Regions from separate parts of the Providencia xihuensis genome, predicted to be linked through region 1. Evidence: predicted binding sites of a transcription regulator. Region 1 holds the regulator's gene; the other holds the start of a gene.
The links. The regulator PurR, encoded in region 1, represses purine synthesis genes. The targets are predictions, from matches to a motif close to CANGCAAACGTTTGCNTG.

Region 1 (6,836 bases):
CTATATGATTAAAATCAATCAACAATCTCCCAATGTTATTCATTAAAAAGTTGTTGCTGACTATCGATAACGTCACCTTGAACGACTTTTTTATTTATCGTTCTTAGATAGCGTTGGCGGCATAACCGAATGATATTGCGTTTTTCTGCATTCGAAAATTTTAACCAATTGAATCGTTCGTCACGAGTTCGATAGCAGCCTAGGCAATAACCTTGCTCATTCGTTTGGCAAATACTACGACAAGGGCTAGGAATGTCAAAAAACTCAAGTTGTTCAGCCATCGCTTCCCCTTCAACTGTAAAAACTATCGTAAAGGTATGATATACTCTTAAAAACTGAGTATTACCACTATTTGACCAAAAAATAAACTGCTATCGCTGTATTTAGCAATTTAACCACGTTATATTAATAGTTAATAGGTAAATCGATTCAGAAATGTTGAGTAAATTTTAAGAGGGTTATATGCGCTTACTTCATACCATGTTACGTGTTACTGATATGCAACGTTCAATTGATTTTTATACCAAAGTGTTAGGAATGCGTTTACTTAGAACAAGTGAAAATACTGAGTATAAATATTCTTTAGCTTTTGTTGGCTATAGTGATGAAAGTGAAGGCGCTGTTATTGAACTGACCTACAATTGGGGCGTTGATAGCTATGATATGGGGAATGCATATGGTCATATCGCTCTAGGCGTAGATGATGTTGCAAAAACTTGTGATGATATCCGCCATGCAGGGGGGAATGTGACTCGAGAAGCAGGCCCAGTTAAAGGTGGCTCAACAATCATTGCTTTCGTTGAAGACCCAGATGGCTATAAAATTGAATTGATCGAAAACAAAAGTGCAAGTAAAGGTTTAGGCCATTAATTGCATTTACTATTTCTAAGTTTAAGCGGTCAATAGCCGTTTAAACTTTCTTCTGAGTTTCTCTGCCATTTTTTCCTGATTTAGGCATAATATATGCTAATCAGCAACTTTATAATCGAAAGTCCGAATGTCTGAAAAAAATAATCCGAATGCCCTAGTAAGCCGTTTTAGGGGATACTACCCTGTTGTTATTGATGTTGAAACGGGTGGGTTTAACGCGAAAACAGATGGTCTACTTGAAATCGCCGCTATCACACTAAAAATGGACAAAGATGGCTGGCTTTCAATGGATGAAACACTGCATTTCCATGTTGATCCATTTGAAGGTGCCAATTTAGAACCATCCGCTCTTGCGTTTACTGGTATTGACCCAACAAACCCATTGCGTGGTGCGGTTAGTGAGTATGATGCACTACATGCCATTTTTAAAGTCATCCGTAAAGGAATGAAAAATACTGATTGTAACCGCGCGATAATTGTTGCACATAACGCAAATTTCGATCACAGTTTTGTCATGAATGCTGCCGAACGTGCGGGGCTAAAACGCAACCCATTCCATCCTTTTGCGACTTTTGATACCGCAGCATTAAGTGGCTTAGTATTTGGTCAAACAATCTTAGCGAAAGCTTGTGTTAGTGCAGGAATACCATTCGATGGTAAACAGGCCCATGGTGCACTGTATGATACGAATCGCACTGCACTTTTATTTTGCGAAATTGTGAATAAATTCAAGAAACTTGGTGGTTGGCCAATTATTGAAGACGAAAAATAAACAGACAATAAAAAAACCGCAGTAGATAAACAGCTTTTGTTTTATCTACTGCGGTTTTTTATTACTATTCAGTGATTACGCGTTAGCGTCATCTTCTGGGCGATATTTATCCGCAGTTTCTTTGATTAGTGATTGCAGCTCACCACGTTGGAACATTTCCATAATAATGTCACAACCTCCAACTAACTCGCCATCTACCCATAACTGAGGAAAAGTCGGCCAATTTGCATATTTTGGCAATTCGGCACGAATGTCTGGGTTTTGTAAAATATCAACATAAGCGAAGCGCTCACCGCATGAAGATAGGGCTTGAACTGCTTGAGCTGAAAAACCACAGCTCGGAAGTTTTGGAGAACCTTTCATGTATAATAAAATTGGGTTTTCTTTAATTTGGCGCTCAATTCTTTCAATTGTTGTCATTTTTACTTCCTTAACATTAAACATGATTAGTATATTTTTATTTATCAATTAGATAATTGATTTTTAGCCCTAAAATATACTACGTAATACGATATTTTGCTTTGAATATGTCAACGGCTATTGTATGAAAAAAGAGGGGGAATCCCCCTCCTTTGATTTGCTACTATTGTGACTTATTTATGATTCAAGTCAAACAAAACTATACCTTGTTTTATAGCGAAACATCATTTTCACTAAGAGTATATTGTCTATATTTAACGGTGATCTATCTGCCAATTTGATGTCTTTAACAATATGTTTAACTTCATATTTTGCTAATTGTTTTGCATTAATCTAAACAAATAACAATAAATCAACGTGAGGGTAGCAATAAAATACGGTATAACTATACTTAGCAACGTAGATCTACTTGATATGCCCCACATAGCTCTCTCATCATACTTGCACAACTCTGCAATAAGGATAGAATTATATTTTTCTAAAATATGAATCTTATGCATAGCAATCCCATTACAACCTTACTAATAGTCGTCCCATTTTTTGTATTTATGATATTTTTTATTATTAAAGATCGGGTGCAACCAGACATAACCCCTCTTTTCTTCAAGGCTTTTATCTACTTGCTTACAACTATCATTTTCATCAATGTCATTTTTTTGATTAGAACTTTCATTGGCTGGAACTAATGTCAACCACTGGCAAATAAATACTAAAAATTCAAAGTATTATGCCAATCCTCTGCAATATTGCCCCCATTGATGACAGTCCTTTAGAACCCCCCTCGCTCGTTATTATTTCTACATGTTCTCTGTATGCAAGAACCGAACACATCACTTAATCCAATAACAATAAAATATTATTCAAACATTTTATTGTTAACATGCGATTAACGCGATTACATTTACCCTTTGTAGGGTTAATCGTGTTACTATTAATATATTAAGAATCATACAGGCCATTTGGCAAAACTGTAGATAAACAATGAAGTACGACACTTAGCTCACTTTACGAGCAAACACCCATATGTTTTGATACAAAAGCAATCAAGGAGTACGTTATGTCATTTGAACTTCCCGCTCTACCGTATGCAAAAGATGCTTTAGAACCTCATATCTCTGCTGAGACCTTAGAATACCACTACGGTAAGCACCACAATACCTACGTTGTTAACTTAAACAACCTAATCAAAGGCACTAATTTTGAAGGTAAATCGTTAGAAGAAATCATTAAGACTTCTGAAGCTGGGGTATTTAACAATGCGGCTCAGGTTTGGAACCATACCTTCTATTGGCACTGCTTAGCACCAAATGCAGGTGGCGAACCAACGGGGAAAGTTGCAGACGCTATCAATAAAACCTTTGGTTCTTTCGCCGAGTTTAAAGCACAATTTACGGATGCAGCAACCAAAAACTTTGGGGCTGGCTGGACTTGGTTAGTGAAAAAAGCCGATGGTAATTTAGCTATTGTTAACACATCTAACGCAGCAACACCAATCTCTGGTGATGATAAACCTGTGTTAACAGTAGATATTTGGGAACACGCTTATTATATTGATTACCGTAATGCACGCCCTAAATATTTAGAAAATTTCTGGGCACTAGTTAACTGGAAATTTGTAGAAGAAAATTTAGCTTAATTATTAAACAGTTATTCTAGATCGATTAAGGGCGAGTTAAAACTCGCCCTTATGCATTCACCCAATGAAGATGAAACACAAATTAGAAGATATGTGCAGCAATAAAAATAATCATTGCTAATGAACCCAGCGCAGCTAGTAATCCATATTTAACATCTGTATCCATGAGTTCCTCTCATCCTAACAAAATTGAATTAACAATAACCACTCAAACTATAAGGTTATTAAGTATACACATCCAAAAAAGCGAAACCAGTGTCTATATCACATGTTATAACATCAATTATTTCTTTCGTTTTTGCGCTAGATCAGACAAAATCGACAACAAATCGCTAAATTATTGCCAGCGAAGGATCTATGCATCAATATGCAGGTAATTTTTTAACTAGAATTCTTAGAGAGACCTATAGTTGGTCAGGAGTTTTATTCCCCCATGGCAACGATTAAAGATGTGGCGAAACGCGCTGGCGTCTCTACCACCACCGTATCCCATGTTATTAATAAAACGCGCTTTGTGGCTGATGACACCAAGGCTGCGGTTTGGGCTGCCATCAAAGCGCTCAATTATTCACCTAGTGCGGTTGCCCGTAGTTTAAAAGTGAATCACACGAAATCAATTGGTTTGTTAGCGACGTCGAGTGAGGCGCCTTATTTTGCTGAAGTTATCGAATCCGTTGAAAACAGCTGTTATGAAAAAGGCTACACACTGATCCTCTGTAACTCTCATAATAATTTGGGTAAACAAAAAGCCTACTTGCAAATGCTTGCACAAAAACGTGTCGATGGCCTGCTGGTAATGTGTTCTGAATATCCTGATACACTCATTGGCATGCTCGAAGATTATCGCAATATTCCGATGGTGGTAATGGATTGGGGCACATCGAGAGGGGATTTTACCGATAGCATCATCGATAATTCATTCCATGGGGGCTATCTCGCAGGACGTTATCTCATTGATAGAGGACATCGTGATATTGGTGTGATCCCAGGCTCCCTTGAGCGGAATACTGGGATTGGGCGTCTGACTGGCTTCCAAAAAGCAATGGAAGAAGCCAAAGTGACCTTAAAAGACGAATGGATTGTCCAAGGGGATTTTGAACCTGAGTCTGGCTATAAAGCGATGATGCAGATTTTGAGCCATAAACAGCGCCCTACCGCCGTTTTCTGTGGTGGTGATATCATGGCAATGGGGGCGATTTGTGCGGCAGATGAAATGGGCTTGCGCGTTCCACAGGATATCTCAATCATCGGTTACGACAATGTGCGCAATGCGCGCTATTTTACGCCTGCATTGACTACTATCCACCAACCTAAAGAGCGTTTAGGGCAAATGGCGTTCGCTATGTTATTAGACCGTATAGTGAATAAGCGCGAAGACGCTCAAACTATCGAAGTTCATCCTCGTCTTGTTGAGCGTCGTTCAGTTGCTGATGGACCATTTATTGACTATCGTCGATAATCAATATGATGTTGATAACCATTCTGCGTTGAGCGTTTCATTATCGCCAAGATAATCTAATAACCAGCTCAGTGCGGGAGAGGTGTTTTTTTCTACCCATGTTAAACAACATGGGCTGGGTGGAAATGGCTGTGCTAATGTCAATTCCACCAGTTTACCTTCTGCGCATAAAGGAGCTGCTCGATGTTCGGGCACCATCCCCACACAAAGGCCATTTGTCAAACAAGCTAAGCCATTTTCCCAATAGGGAACCACTAAACGCCGTTGGTTATCCAGCGCCCAAGTATCTCGTTTAGGTAAACTTCGAGAAGTATCTTCTAAGCACAAACTTGGATATGCACGCATTTCATCGTCTGTTAGGCTATGTTCTATTTTTGCTAATGGATGTTCAGGGCTTGCGACACACATCCACGACATAAACCCCATATCACGAAAGCTGTAACGTTCGCCAATCGGTGAAGCTCGGGTGGCACCAATCGCCACATCCACGCGGCCATCCGCTAAGGCATCCCAAACACCATTAAATACTTCTGGGTGTATATACAATTCAATGTCAGGGAAATGGCGATAAAAATCGAGAATAAGTTGCTCAGTCCGCTGTGGTTTAACGATGCAGTCAACTGCAATGCTGAACTGCCCACGCCAACCATTAGCCGCTTGTTGGCATTGATGACGTGTCTCTGTCATTTTTTTGATAACAGAACGGCTTTCTTTAATAAAAATCAGCCCTGCTTCGGTTAAAATGACGTCCCGGTGTCGACGTTCAAACAAGGGAACGGCTAACCATTCTTCAACTTGTTTGACGGTATAGCTGATTGCTGAAGGTACGCGGTGTAACTCATCTGCGGCACCACTGAAACTCCCCGTTCTTGCAACGGCATCAATTACTTCAAGTGCATGAGCTGACCACATAGTCTCTCCTTTCAAATATTTTGATAGCAAGATCCAAATATTACCGTTTCACAAGACAAAAAAATAGCCTATACAATGTCATCACCGTTAACATTTTTTTAAATATCAGATAAGTAAATCATTATGACGACGACTGTGAAAAAAAATTCCCCTGGATTTATGCTGTACCTTGCAGGATTAAGCATGTTGGGGTTTTTAGCCATTGATATGTACCTGCCTGCTTTTGGTGCAATGCAGACCTCTTTGCGCACAACAGAAGGGGCTATCAGTGCTTCTCTCAGTATCTTTTTAGCAGGCTTCGCGTTTGCTCAGCTACTTTGGGGCCCACTTTCAGATAAACTTGGCCGCAAGCCTGTGCTCATCGTTGGTCTTACTATCTTTATTGTGAGCAGTTTAGCGATTTTTTGGGCCACGACAGCAACACAATTATTAACCTTGCGTTTTTTACAAGCCGTTGGTGTGTGCTCCGCCGCCGTTTTATGGCAAGCCCTTGTTATCGACCGTTATGATGAAGCAAGCACACAAAAAGTTTTCGCATCTATCATGCCATTAGTCGCGCTCTCCCCTGCGCTTGCGCCGTTATTAGGTGCATGGGTGCTTGAACACCAAACTTGGGAAGCTATCTTTTTAATCTTAATGGCTGTCGGTGTTTTATTACTCTTACCGACATTTTTCCTCAAAAATATTTCTGTAAAAAAACACGAAGATGAAAACCAGCCTCAAACCAAAATCTCATTTGGTAAGTTACTGAGCTCTCCCATTTTTAG
Region 2 (6,836 bases), 2.1 Mb from region 1:
CTTTCGTATGTGAAGCCCGCGAAAGTATCCAACGTTTATGCACCCAAAGAGACGCAATTATTAGGCTCGATCCAATGGTAAAACTCAACCAATTAGGATGTTGCTGCCAAATGGCAAAATTCACTAATAGGCCAGCTGGAACCATCATGTTATTCATAATAGCAAGGGTTCCAGCATCAACTTTTGTTGCCCCATAGTTCCACATAAAATAACCAATACCTGATGCAGCAATACCAAGCCACAGCAGTACTCCCCATTGGAGGTTTGTGGTTGGCATCATGGATTTATTACCAAAGAGCAACCAGCCAATCAGTGCCACTAACGTCGCCCCCAAATAGAACCACGAGAAAGCCTGATGTTGAGGAATGGGATGTACCTCCATCAAACGCTTATACCCCACTTGCCCGATAGCAAAAAAGATATTGGCTAACTGCACAAACAATAACCCCAACCAGAATGATTCGCTCAAATGATCATAGCGAATAATTGCCGCACCAATCACCGCCAGCAAAGAACTAAACAAGTACCCTTTACGCAGTGGCTGCCGTTCTAATAAGTCATAAATTAATGTGACATACAGTGGCGTTAATACCGTAAACAGTAAAAACTCAGCAACAGTAAGATATTGATAGGCATGGAAAACAAACAGGTACATGATCCCAAGCTGGCAAGCACCCACTAACATGTAAAGTGAAATCACTTTAGCGCCAAATTGACGCCAGCGAAGAAAAGGCAGGAATACTAATGAAGCAAGGCCAACACGCACCAAAACTGAGAACCAGCTGTCGACTTGGCCTGCTAAATATTCACCAATCAAACTAAAAGACGCTGCCCAAAGCAGCGTCGTGATAACAAGTAACCACATAATGCTGTATTCTGTCTCAAACTAAAGAATGCTGAGTAGAATACTCGGTTTTTCGTTTTAATGCTCTTTTTCGATCAGTACCGCTTCTAATAAATCTAAATCGACCAACAAAGATTGTAGTGTCTCATTGCTGATTTTTTTCGTAGCACGCAAGTGATAAAGCTCACCACGCTCTGCACGCAACGCGGTCAAACGGAAACGGCGCTCAAGGTCTTCAATTTGCAAGTTATGTTCAATTTCATCTTGCCCTGCCGTACGACGTCTGAGATAACCTGTCACGCGAGAAGCAACCTCACTGATATCTTCTGAATCAAGTTTTTCGTCCACGTCCGCAGATAAACGCTCTTCCATTTTATTCAAGCTAACGATCGCTACTTCTGCCATTTTAGCCTTCGCCATACGTATTTCGTTGGCATCCGCTTCTTTGTCACCCACTTTGAAATTGCGCAGCAATAACGGTAATGCGATCACCCCTGCAAAAATGGAGAACAAAATCACCCCAGCGGCGATAAACACCAGTTGGTAACGAGCAGGGAAAGGAGAACCGTCGGTTAAAAACAACGGAATAGAGAGCACACCCGCTAAGGTAATCGCCCCACGCACCCCCGCAAAAGAAGCCAGCCACAGCTCACGCACGGTATAATTAGCAAATTGCAGTGGTTTTTTCTTTAGGAACAAACGGCTAAACCTTTTCATCAGCCACAGCCAACAAAAACGCAGCAATAACAAGGCAAAGTAAATAATGGCAACGGCTGCAAACAACATCCATGTCTCAACACTTGGGTCGAGATCTGCTTGAATGACGGAAGTTTCCCATATCCCTGGCAACTGTAGCCCTAACATGATGAAAACTAGGCCGTTAAATACAAATTCCAACATTGACCAAACACTATCCGCACGTAAACGCATTGCGAGTGGCGCATTACGGATCACGCCAGATTTGGTGATAGTCATCCCTGCGGCAACAGCGGCTAAAATGCCAGAAAACCCAATATGTTCTGCAATCATGTATGAAGCAAATGGCAGCAATAGCATGAAAACAATCTGTGTTGCAGGGTCATCACCACTCCAGCGGCTCATTAAACGCAAAGATTTACTGTACAACCATGTCACAATAATCCCTGCAAGTAAGCCACCCACAGCAACTTTAAAGAATTCAATCGTCACGCCAGATGTGCTAAATACCATTGTCCCCATCGCAATGGCAACTGCGAATTTTAATGCCACCAGACCTGAAGCATCATTCATTAATGCCTCACCTTCTAGGACACTCATCATACGTTTAGGAATACGCCCTTTCCCCACAATGGAAGACAGCGCAACCGCATCCGTTGGTGAAAGTACCGCAGCTAGGGCAAATGCGGCGATGAGTGGAATACCAGGCATTAACCAGTAAATTAAGTAACCAATACCTATAACTGTAACCAATACCAAAACCAACACGAGAATAAAAATTTCCCGGCCATTTTGGAAAAATTCACGGGTTGGTGTTTTCCAGCCATCAACAAACAGTAAAGGCGGAATCAATAAAACCATAAACAATTCGGGGTCAAACGTGACATGCAAGCCAAATTGTGGCCAAGCTAATAGTGCACCAATGGCTATTTGAATGAGGGGAAGTGGAATACGAATAGGAAGAATTTTAGCAGCAACCCCTGACACAGAGACAGCTAAAATCAAAATAAGAATAGTAAAGAAAATTTCCATGTTGCCCTTACTGATTAACTAGACGACCAGAACTCAAAATTGCCTGCCGCCGCATAGTAAGAGATAGCACCGTCCAGACCTCGATTATGACAATCAAGCGGTCACGAGTGGAAAAATGGGACTTCCACTTGATTCACCGCCTTATATCTATTCTATCCCTAGCTACCGTCCTATGGGAAAAAAATTTATACTTTGCGATTAATCGAAATAATGCGTTACAAGGCGGTAACAACCCCCGCCTTTTTAATTTAATTACCTTTAAATGGCCAAATCAGCAGCATAAAACGCCACCAAAAGCACAGCAATCACAACAGTACCAATATTCAACTTACGCCATTCACCCGCACAAATGCGACCGATCACTAATGCTGCAAAGCCAAGCATAATGCCCGTTACGATATTGCATGTCAGGACGATAAACACCGCACACAGCAGGCCAGACATCGAATCAACAAAGTCATCAAAGTCTAATTTTGAAACGTTACTTAACATTAACAAACCAACGTACATCAGTGCTGGTGCTGTCGCATAAGCCGGCACTAAGTATGACAATGGCGATAAAAAGAGGATCAGTAGGAATAGCACTCCAACAACAACAGCAGTTAACCCCGTACGCCCACCAGCAGCTGTTCCCGCGGCTGATTCAATGTAAACCGCCGCTGGTGAAGCACCTATCGCCCCCGCAAAAATGCTACTTACGGAGTCAGCGGTTAATGCTTTTCCACCATCAATAATTTGCCCGTCTTTATCTAATAAGTTCGCTTGCCCTGCAACGGCACGGATTGTACCCGTCGCATCAAATACGGCAGTCATGACTAGCGCCAATAAACTTGGCAGTACCATTGGTTGCAACGCACCCATGATATCCATATTAAAAACAAGAGAAAGACCATCGTCACCTAATGACGGTAATTTAAAGAAACCTTGGTATTTCACTGCAGGATCAAAAATTAAACCAATAATTGAGATCGCAATAATGACTAATAACACGCCACCTGGTACGCGGCGCTTTTCTAAGCCGAAAATAACTGCAAGACCCGCTAATGACATTAAAACAGGGAAAGAGGTAAATTCACCTAAAGCCACAGGTAGGCCAGCATTTGGGTTTTTAATCACTAAACCCACGCCATTTGCAGCAATCAATAATAAAAACAGGCCGATACCAATCCCTGTACCATGTGCAATGCCCATTGGCATATTACGTAAAATCCAACTACGAATGCCTGTTACAGAAATAATGGTAAACAAGCACCCCATTAGAAATACGGCGCCTAACGCAACAGGGATACTAATTTGCTGGCCTAAAACTAAGCTGAAAGCGGTAAATGCGGTAAGTGAAATGGCACAACCTATTGCCATCGGCAAATTCGCCCATAGCCCCATTAATAATGAACCGAAACCCGCCACTAAACAGGTAGCAATGAACACTGCAGTAGGCGGGAAACCAGCCTGCCCCAACATACCAGGCACCACAATAACAGAATAAACCATCGCTAAGAATGTGGTTAGCCCTGCAATGATTTCACGGCGAACGGAAGAGCCGCGAGCGGTGATCTTAAAAAATGAATCCAATTTGCAGTTGGATGAAGCCTGTTGGCCTGACATGGTGTACCTCTGCTGTTAATGGTAAACGAACACGCTAAAAGCCAATAAGTTTATATGCCCATCTTACTGGCTCATCACACTCCCGCTGACGTAAACGATTACGTATTTCTAAAAACCTTATTGACCGAGAGGAAAAATCTCAATCAAAACAATGGCGCAATCGTTTGGCTTAAAAATAAGAATAGGGCGTATTGTGAGGAGAGCAATTATCGTTCGAAAACGGGCAAATGATCAAGTGTTTTTAGTTTTTTCTCTGCATCAAACTCATTTTCCACCTCGAAAAATAGAATAAAATACCCGATGATAAATACGGCTTTATTAATAATATTTATTATTCTTCACCATTTATTAAAGATAACATTAGGTAAAAATAGCTAATTCAATTTCATATAGACTTTGTTTATATAGCGAGATTATTTTTTTTGATATAATCACTGAATATTTGCTTACAAAACGGTTAGCTAACTCATTATTATTTCATGGTAAAATAGTTTAAATATGTGTTAGTGAATAATATTTTCAAAAAATATAAATATCCGTCAATGAGTAAATATTATTTTTATATATGAGCTAAAAAACTATTAACCGTAGTTATTATTTTATTTTTATCACCGTGAACTAAAGTCTTAAATGAATATGCCAAATAAAAATACACCATCCATCACATTACAACGGGGTGTTTTACTACTTTTTATCAGTTTCCTTGTCCTATATTTACTCCCTGGTATCTATAGTCATAGTCCATGGAAACAAGATGAAAACTACAGCTTTGGTATTATTCAAACCATGTATGAAACAGGGAAATGGTTAGTTCCAACCAATGCGGGTGAGCCTTTTATGGAAAAACCCCCGCTTTATTATTGGGTTGCAACCCTAACCTCCCACTTATTTTCAGGGTTTATGCCACTCTATGATGCGGCACGAACTGCCAGCTTATTTTTTTCAGTCATTAACTTTTCATTTTTTGTGTTCTTAGCTCGCCGCTTTTTTACTGCAAAGGACTTTACTGATATCCGTATTTGGATTGCATTTGCACTGTATGCTTGCGCGCCAGGGATCCTCCGCCATAGCCATGATATGTTTACTGATGTCGCCCTGGTAGCAGGTGCAACAATCGGGCTTTATGGGCTATTAGGGTTGATCCAACAACAAAAAATGGGAATGTCAGCGGTTTGGCTCTGCGTGGGAACAGTGGTAACGATGCTCTCAAAAGGTGTCTTTATTCCTGGAGTCCTGTGGATTTGTCTGCTATTAGCCCCTGTATTTTTAACTCAATGCCGTACAAAACAATTTTGGTGCTATAGTTTTGCGGCTGGATTAGCGGCGCTTATTGCTATCCTCCCTTGGCCAATCATGCTTTACCAGCAACACCCTGATTTATTTATGGTTTGGTTTTGGGAAAATAACATCGGTCGCTTTTTTGGCTTTTCTGTTGAAAAACTCGGTGCAAAAGCAAATTTAACACGTATCCCTGCAGCCGTTTCATTGTTTGCTCTACCATCGGGTTTGTTGGCAGTCGCTTATTTCTTACGCCACCCAATCAAACGCTTAATGACTTCTAACACCTATTTACTCACATTATTCCCGCTCTTAGGCATAGTCTTTTTGCAAATTTCTGCCTCTGGCCGTGCACTATACCTTCTTCCTTTTATCGCACCAATGGCGATTATTGGTACACCTGCACTTTTGGCTATTCCTGAAAAAGTTCTCAATGGGATTTCACGTTTCTCTGCTGTGTTTTGGTCATTCTTAGTCGCATTTCTATGGGTCAGCTATTTCATCGTATTAACGGGCCACCATCAAGAATACTTAACATTATTTAGCCGTTGGCTCCCCATGAGTTATCAAATGCCCTTTTCCACTATCACTTTCATCTGCGGGGTATTGATTACACTGGTTTGGTTCTTGCGTAACCAAATCATTCCAAACCTTTCCCCCGCTTTTCAAATGATGAAAAACTGGGTACTCGGGCTCTGTACTGTTTGGGGAATGATCTTAACCTTATTTTTGGGTTGGGTTGATTACACAAAAGGTTTTGAAGGGGTTTTTGTCGATTTAAAACAGCATTTAGTAGGCCAATATACAGCTGATGATTGTATGGCCTCTGATAATATTGGAGAATCAGAAGCGCCAATGTTGTATTACTACACAAAAGTTCTACACCAACGACAGGATAAGTTCCAAAAACCAGAGCACTGCCGCTGGTTAATCGTATTATCAAAAGAAGTGAAGCCTGCCCCACAAGGTATGGTACTTTTTTGGCACAACCATCGACCAGATGAATACCGTGAGAATTTAGTCGTTTATAAAGTCACAGAATAAAGTGAAGCGGGTGCTAATTCACCCGCTAAAATTAATATGTCGCTTGCTCAGTAACTTGCGCACTGTATTTCGCTCGGGTAAACCACAAAAAAATAGCCGCAGACAAAATCAATAAAATAGGTAGGCCTGATGGTGAAATTGATGTCGCCACCCCTGCGAGCAGAGGCCCAGATAAGTTACCAATCCCCCACAACATCGCTGCTGCCGCATTCGCAATAATCAGCTCATTCCCTTTAAAATATTGGCCAATCTGCACCAACGCAATGGTATAAATTGCCCCCGCAGTTGCTCCCAATACAAACAACAATACCCAAATTAAATAAGGCTGAGTAATGGT

Region 2: a site for PurR is predicted at 4,331-4,348, ahead of ACE2AL_RS02600 (NCS2 family permease). Genes of this name have one in related genera too.

The regions. Positions count from the first base shown of each region.
Region 1 is NZ_CP169565.1:2,681,289-2,688,124, forward strand. It holds gene ACE2AL_RS12005 (DUF1289 domain-containing protein) at 36-281, opposite strand; gene gloA (lactoylglutathione lyase) at 463-870, shown strand; gene rnt (ribonuclease T) at 998-1,642, shown strand; gene ACE2AL_RS12020 (Grx4 family monothiol glutaredoxin) at 1,718-2,062, opposite strand; gene sodB (superoxide dismutase [Fe]) at 3,120-3,698, shown strand; gene purR (HTH-type transcriptional repressor PurR) at 4,132-5,157, shown strand; gene punR (DNA-binding transcriptional activator PunR) at 5,158-6,069, opposite strand; gene punC (purine nucleoside transporter PunC) at 6,193-6,836, shown strand, end outside.
Region 2 is NZ_CP169565.1:602,866-609,701, reverse strand. It holds gene ACE2AL_RS02610 (carboxylate/amino acid/amine transporter) at 1-865, opposite strand, end outside; gene metR (HTH-type transcriptional regulator MetR) at 1-81, shown strand, start outside; gene ACE2AL_RS02605 (Na+/H+ antiporter) at 923-2,572, opposite strand; gene ACE2AL_RS02600 (NCS2 family permease) at 2,831-4,177, opposite strand; gene ACE2AL_RS02595 (ArnT family glycosyltransferase) at 4,814-6,499, shown strand; gene ACE2AL_RS02590 (MFS transporter) at 6,531-6,836, opposite strand, start outside.